Indioceanicola profundi: one gene and its partner. The protein of the gene in region 1 binds, or shares a complex with, the protein of each later gene. Links are inferred from orthologs where the notes say so. Each region holds a gene or a part of one and is shown on either strand. Other genes may lie near its edges. The genes, in order: tig and rpsG.

Region 1 (3,298 bases):
CCAGATCAGCCCTCGCTGCTCGGCCGGTGGGTGAACACGTCGTCGATAAGTCCGAAGGACTTCGCCTCCTCCGGGCTCATAAACTTGTCGCGCTCCATGGCCTTTTCAATGACATCCATCGGCTGGCCGGTGTGGTGGTGGAAAATCTCATTCAGGCGCTGGCGCATCCGCAGGATTTCCTGCGCCTGGATTTCGATATCCGCCGCCTGCCCCTGGGCGCCGCCCGAGGGCTGGTGGACCATGATCCGGCTGTTCGGCAGCGAGAATCGCCGGCCCGGCGCACCGCCCGCCAGCAACAGCGCGCCCATGCTGGCCGCCTGTCCCATGCAGATCGTCGCAACCGGAGACCGGATGTACTGCATGGTGTCATAGATGGCGAGACCGGCCGTCACGTAGCCGCCCGGCGAGTTGATGTAGAAGGAGATTTCCTTGCTCGGATTCTCCGCCTCCATGAACAGGAGCTGGGCGCAGACTACGCTTGCGACCGCGTCATTGACGCCGCCCACCAGGAAGATGATGCGCTCCTTCAGGAGGCGCGAATAGATGTCGTAGGCGCGCTCGCCCCGGTTGGTCTGCTCGACCACCATCGGAACCAGTGCATTCATCTGCGGCTCGATCATGTCCCTCGCTCAGCTCCGCTGCGTACCGGTCGGGATGTTTCGTTCTCACGTCATAGCCGGTCAGGTCCGTGTTGCGCCAGACCGAAATTGACGCAAAAGACTAAGGACCGGACAATGCCTCGGATGTACCGGGGTGCGGAACAGATAGGGGCGGTGACCCGCTTGGACCACCGCCCCCGAATTCAATTCAGCCCAGTGTGGGAAGAAGACCGGATCAGGCCTGCTCCTCCTCCGGGTCCTTCATCAGCTCCTCGGCCGTGACCGGGACCTCGTTGACCTTCACGCTGGACAGGATGTGGTCCACGACCTTGTCCTCGAACAGCGGGGCGCGGAGCTGCTCGATGGCCTGCGGGTTCTTCTTGAAAAACTCGAACACCTGCTGCTCCTGGCCGGGGTAGCGCTGCACCTCGGAGATCACGGCCTTGTTCAACTCGTCACGGCTGACGGTGACGTTGTTGCGGCGGCCGATTTCTGACAGCAGCAGACCGAGGCGGACACGGCGCACCGCGATGTCGCGATACTCCTTCTTCAGCTCCTCCTCGTCCTTGTCCTTGTCTTCCTCATCGACCTGACCGGACTGCAGCTCCTGCTGGAGGCGGCTCCATATCTGGTTGAACTCGATGTCGACCATCCCGGCGGGGACGTCGAAATCGTGCAGCTCGGCCAGCTTGTCCAGCAGGGCGCGCTTGGCACGCAGGCGGGAAAGGTTGCCGTAGTCGGCGCCGATGCGCTCGCGGATGGCCTCGCGCAGCTTCTCCAGATCATCGAAGCCGAAGCCCTTGGCCAGATCGTCGTTCAGCTCGGCCGGCTTGGTTGCCCGCAGCTCCTTCACGTCGACCTCGAACACAGCCTCCTTACCGGCCAGCTCGGCGGCATGGTACTCGGCCGGGAAGGTCACGGTGACGGTCTTGTGCTCGCCCGCCTTGGCGCCGACGAGCTGGTCCTCAAAACCGGGAATGAAGGTGCCGGAGCCCAGCTCCAGGCTGTAATCCTCGCCCTTCATGCCGGGCTTCTTCTCGCCGTCGACGGAGCCGTCGAAGTCGATGACCAGGATGTCGCCATTGGCGGAGGCGCGGTCCTCTTCGACCTTCTCGCTCTGCTTGCGGCTGTCGGCCAGACGCTTCAGCGCCTCGTCCACCTGCTCGTCATTGACGGGGACCACCGGCTTGGTGATCTCGACGCCGGACAGGTCGGCCGGCTCGATCTCCGGCAGCAGCTCCACCTTCATGGAGAATTCCAGGTCCTTGCCCGGCTCGAAGCTGGTGACTTCCACCTTCGGCTGGAGGGCCGGACGGAGGTTGTTCTGCTCGATGGCCTGAGCCTGGCTATCATTGACAGCACCCTCCAACACCTCGCCCATCACGGACTGGCCGTAGCGCTGCTTCAGGATCGGCATCGGCACCTTGCCGGGGCGGAAGCCGGGCATGCGCACGGTCTTGCCGATCTCGGTCAGCTTGGAGTTGACCCGGGCGTCGATGTCCGTGGCGGGGATGACGACCTTGAATTCACGGCTCAGGCCGGCGGCGCTGGTCTCGGTGATCTGCATGGGAAGGAGTGCCTGTCTTCTTCTGTGGTCGCCCCGCCGGCGAATCCGGTCAGGAGCTCCCGCGCCAAGGTCATCCCTTGCGCGGTGGTTGCGGTTACGATCATGGTGCGGGCGAAGGGACTTGAACCCCCACGTCTTTCGACACCGGAACCTAAATCCGGCGCGTCTACCAGTTCCGCCACGCCCGCCCCATGCCGGAACGGCCCGAACAGGGCCACCCCGGCGGGAGCGGTCCCTATAGCAAGGGAACGGGCTCCCGCCAAGGGCGATATGGATCAATAAGCCGCCGGAATATGATTCCCGAGTCCGCCGGCCCTCCCCCGCCCTTCGACCGGTTCAGGGCGACGTTGGGATATCGCCTGCCGCGTCCGTTCAATCCAGGAGCACGCGCGCCGCTGCGTCCAGAATGCCGTCCGCATCCAGCCCCATGACCCGGTAGATGTCCTGGATGTCCGCCGACTGGCCGAAGCTTTCGATGCCGAGCGCCGCCACCTTGTGCCCGCGCACGCCGCCGAGCCAGGACAGCGCCGCCGGGTGACCGTCGATCACGGTGACCAGCTTTGCATCGGGGCTGAGGCGGCCCAGCAGCCGCTCCACATGGCTCTCGGCACCCTGCCCGCCCTGGCGGCCGGCGCGGGCAGCGCTCCAGCCCTCCTGCAGCCGGTCCGGCGAGGTCACGGCCAGCAGCCCGGCCCCCGGCACATCCTCCAGCAGGGCCGCATGAGCCTGCATCGCCTCCGGCGCCAGGGCGCCGCAATAGACGATGGCGAGGTCGGCATCCGGCGAGGGCTCCCGCACCCAGTAGCCGCCATCGATCACGGCCGCCGTATCCAGCTTGCGCTTCGGCTGCTCGATGCTGCGGGTGGAGAGACGCAGATAGACGCTGCCGCCGTCCGCGGCCTGCATATGCTCGAAGCCCCAGCGCATGATGGCCGCAAGCTCATCCACATAGGCCGGTTCGAAGCTGGCCAGCTTGGGCAGGCCCATGCCGATCAGGGGCGTGGCGATGGACTGGTGCGCCCCGCCCTCCGGCGCCAGGGTGACGCCGCTGGGGGTCGCAACCACCATGAAGCGGGCGTCCTGGTAGAGCGCGTAGTTGAAGGCGTCCAGCCCGCGCATGATGAAGGGGTCG
Region 2 (3,166 bases), 1.1 Mb from region 1 along the record:
GTTCACACCGGTGAAGGCGAAAATGCGGTCCTCGGGCACGCCCGCCTCGACAAGCCGGTCGAGCATGTCGGGCCTGGTGATCCCAACGCTCATGCTGATGGTCGGATCGAGGCTGACCACCTTCGCCGCTTCCTCCACATCATCCACGATGATCGCGGCATAGCGTTGCGCCCCGTGCCTCTGCACAAGCTCCACCACATCGGCGACATCGACGCCGCGCTTCAGGTCGATCTGCACCACGGCCCGGTCCTTCGCCCAGATCAGGGCTTCTTCCAGTGTCGGAATCCGCATTGGCGGCTGGGGCGCGAAGCCGGTGGGGTCCCTCAAGGACTCTGCCCGGAGCTCCTTCAAGCTCTTCTCCGAAATGCGCCCCCGCCCGGTGCTGGTGCGGCCGAGTTCGCTGTCATGCATGAGGACGAGAACGCCATCCTCCGTCTGCGCGACATCCAGCTCGATCAGCGCCGGTATCTTGGACAGGGTGTAGGCGAAGGTCTCGATGGCGTTTTCCGGATAGCCCGGCTTCGGACCGCCCCGGTGGGCCGAAATGATGGTGGCGCGCTGTTCGACGATGCAGTCCAGGAACCCGGCTACGTTCGCCGCCTTCGGCTTGATGGGAATCGCCGGCTCGGGCAGTGCTCGCGCCGCAGCCTCGCCGCCCTCCGCACCCCGTTGCGCCAGGGCAGGGCAGCTGATGGCGATCAGGGCGGCGGTAAGGAACAAAGCTGCTGCTCGCATCGTTCAGGCTCAGGGTGGTGGACGTCCGGGGCACGGGGTAGATCACTCCGTCGCCCCGGTCAATCCGCCCGGACCATCCAAGAGCGACAGCCCTGCGCGACGCGAGCGCCCCCCTTGCACTAAGGGCGGGCGCCCAGCCGAAATCGAGCGCCATCGCCGCTTGACGCACACCTGTCACATCCATATAGTCCGCCAACCGTTTTCGGGGGGCAGGCTGTAGTCTGCCCTGGTGTTGACTAGACGCTGTCCCCAGTGACGGCTCCCGGCTGCGGCCGGCGGGCTCGAACGCGGAACCCCCCGGAAAAAGAAAATAGCCGCACCCGAGTTCTTGTTCGGACGGCGTTCGGAAGTCTCCCCGCGCGAGGCAGCAACTGCTTCGTCCGTGGGGATTTTCGTCGTTCGGGCCGACTCGGGAGTAGCACAGGACAGAACCTAGGAGTTTTTGAGATGTCTCGTCGTCGTAAGGCCGAGAAGCGGGAAGTTCTGCCGGATGCGAAGTTCGGTGACGTCGTGCTGACCAAGTTCATGAATTGCCTCATGTACGACGGCAAGAAGTCGGTCGCCGAGTCCATCGTCTACGGCGCCCTGGACCGCATCGAGGAGAAGGTGAAGGCCGACAGCCTGCAGCTCTTCCACGACGCGCTGAACAATGTCCGTCCGTACCTTGAGGTCCGTTCCCGCCGCGTCGGCGGCGCGACCTACCAGGTTCCGGTCGAGGTTCGCTCCGAGCGCGCCCAGGCCCTGGCCATCCGCTGGATCATCGGCGCCGCCCGCGGCCGTTCCGAGGACACCATGACGGAGCGTCTGGCCGGTGAGCTGCTCGACGCGGCCAACCAGCGCGGCACCGCCGTGAAGAAGCGCGAAGACACCCACCGTATGGCAGAGGCCAACAAGGCCTTCTCGCACTACCGCTGGTAAGCAAGGAAGAACGCAAGGGCCGCCTACGGGCGGCTTGAGCGGACAAGGCCCATGCACCGTTCCCATCCACTCGACCGCTACAGGAACATCGGCATTGCCGCGCACATCGATGCCGGCAAGACGACGACGACTGAGCGCATCCTGTATTACACAGGTAAGTCGTACAAAATCGGCGAGGTGCATGAAGGCACCGCGACGATGGATTGGATGGAGCAGGAGCAGGAGCGCGGCATCACCATCACGTCGGCCGCGACGACCTGTTTCTGGCGTGAGCACCGCATCAACATCATCGACACCCCCGGCCACGTGGACTTCACCATCGAGGTGGAGCGCAGCCTGCGGGTGCTCGACGGTGCAGTCGCGGTATTCGACAGCGTGGCGGGCGTGGAGCCCCAGTCGGAGACCGTGTGGCGGCAGGCGGACAAGTACCGCGTGCCCCGCATGTGCTTCGTCAACAAGATGGACCGGACCGGCGCCGATTTCTTCCGCACCGTGGAGATGATCGGCGACCGTCTCGGCGCCAATGCGGCGGTCCTGCAGCTTCCCATTGGGGTCGAGGCCGATTTCGTCGGCGTCGTGGACCTGGTGCGGATGAAGGCGGTTGTCTGGACCGAGGACAAGCTGGGTGCGGACTTCCACGAGACCGACATCCCGGCCGAGCTGGCCGACAAGGCTGCCGAATACCGTACGCGCCTGATCGAGCAGGCGGTCGAGCTGGACGACGCGGCAACCGAGGCCTACCTCGACGGGCGCGAGCCCGACGAGGCCACGCTGAAGGCGCTGATCCGCAAGGCCACCATCAGCCTGCGGCTCGTGCCGGTGCTGTGCGGTTCCGCCTTCAAGAACAAGGGCGTGCAGCCGATGCTAGACGCCGTCGTAGATTATCTTCCGTCGCCGCTCGACGTGGAGAATGTCCGCGGCACCACCCTGGACGGGGCTCCCGACCAGCGTCCGACCGACGACAAGGCGCCGTTCGCGGCCCTGGCGTTCAAGATCATGAACGATCCGTTCGTCGGCACGCTGACCTTCTGCCGGGTCTATTCCGGCACGATGGAGACGGGCAGCCAGGTCATGAATGCCGGGAAGGGCGAGCGCGAGCGCATCGGACGGATGCTGCTGATGCACGCCAATACCCGGGAGGAGATTACGGCGTGCTGCGCCGGCGATATCGTCGCCATCGCCTCGCTGAAGAACACGACGACGGGCGACACGCTGTGCGATCCCGACCACCCGATCGTGCTCGAGCGGATGGAATTCCCCGAGCCGGTGATCGAGGTGGCGGTCGAGCCGAAGACGAAGGCCGACCAGGAGAAGATGGGCGCGGCATTGCAGCGCCTGGCCGCCGAGGACCCGTCCTTCCGCGTCGCACAGGACGCGGAGACGGGCCAGACGGTCATCAAGGGAATGGGTGAACTCCATCTGGAGATCATCGTCGACCGCATGCGGCGGGAGTTCAAGGTTGATGCCAGCGTAGGCGCGCCGCAGGTGGCGTACCGCGAGACCATCACCGCCC

Evidence for each region.
Region 2: the proteins of tig (region 1) and rpsG are in contact, whole or in part, in a crystal structure (PDB 3GTY), measured with the Thermotoga maritima proteins. The link is inferred for Indioceanicola profundi from one-to-one orthologs. Residues at the interface, in WP_004081061.1 of Thermotoga maritima: Glu122, Val124, Val129, Leu130, Tyr133, Glu188, Gly259, Ile262, Tyr263, Glu266, Ser270, Glu273, Gln274, Glu277, Arg308, Gln311, Ile312, Ser315, Tyr316, Glu325, Arg329, Arg336, Leu363, Phe366, Trp367, Arg373, Leu377, Arg381, Leu384, Glu387; in WP_004081843.1 of Thermotoga maritima: Lys34, Lys52, Lys55, Glu59, Arg62, Gln63, Glu66, Asn67, Lys69, Val71, Arg95, Ala109, Lys110, Lys111, Gly112, Arg113, Pro114, Glu117, Glu121, Ile124, Ala125, Tyr127, Asn128, Asn129, Thr130, Gly131, Lys135, Asp139, Arg142, Met143.

The regions. Positions count from the first base shown.
Region 1 is NZ_CP030126.1:1,477,087-1,480,384, forward strand. What follows is about bases 1-2,984. They hold tig (trigger factor), read right to left. Parts: upstream 2,167-2,984; coding sequence 835-2,166; downstream 1-834. Other genes in these bases: clpP (ATP-dependent Clp endopeptidase proteolytic subunit ClpP), read right to left, coding at 6-620; DOL89_RS07055 (1-deoxy-D-xylulose-5-phosphate synthase N-terminal domain-containing protein), read right to left, coding at 2,539-2,984. In the rest of the region: more of DOL89_RS07055, read right to left, coding at 2,985-3,298. UniProt on the Bacillus subtilis protein: Involved in protein export. Acts as a chaperone by maintaining the newly synthesized protein in an open conformation. Functions as a peptidyl-prolyl cis-trans isomerase.
Region 2 is NZ_CP030126.1:390,773-393,938, forward strand. The notes cover bases 66-2,917. They hold rpsG (30S ribosomal protein S7), read left to right. Parts: upstream 66-1,182; coding sequence 1,183-1,653; downstream 1,654-2,917. Other genes in these bases: DOL89_RS01860 (glycerophosphodiester phosphodiesterase family protein), read right to left, coding at 66-735; fusA (elongation factor G), read left to right, coding at 1,705-2,917. Also shown: more of DOL89_RS01860, read right to left, coding at 1-65; more of fusA, read left to right, coding at 2,918-3,166.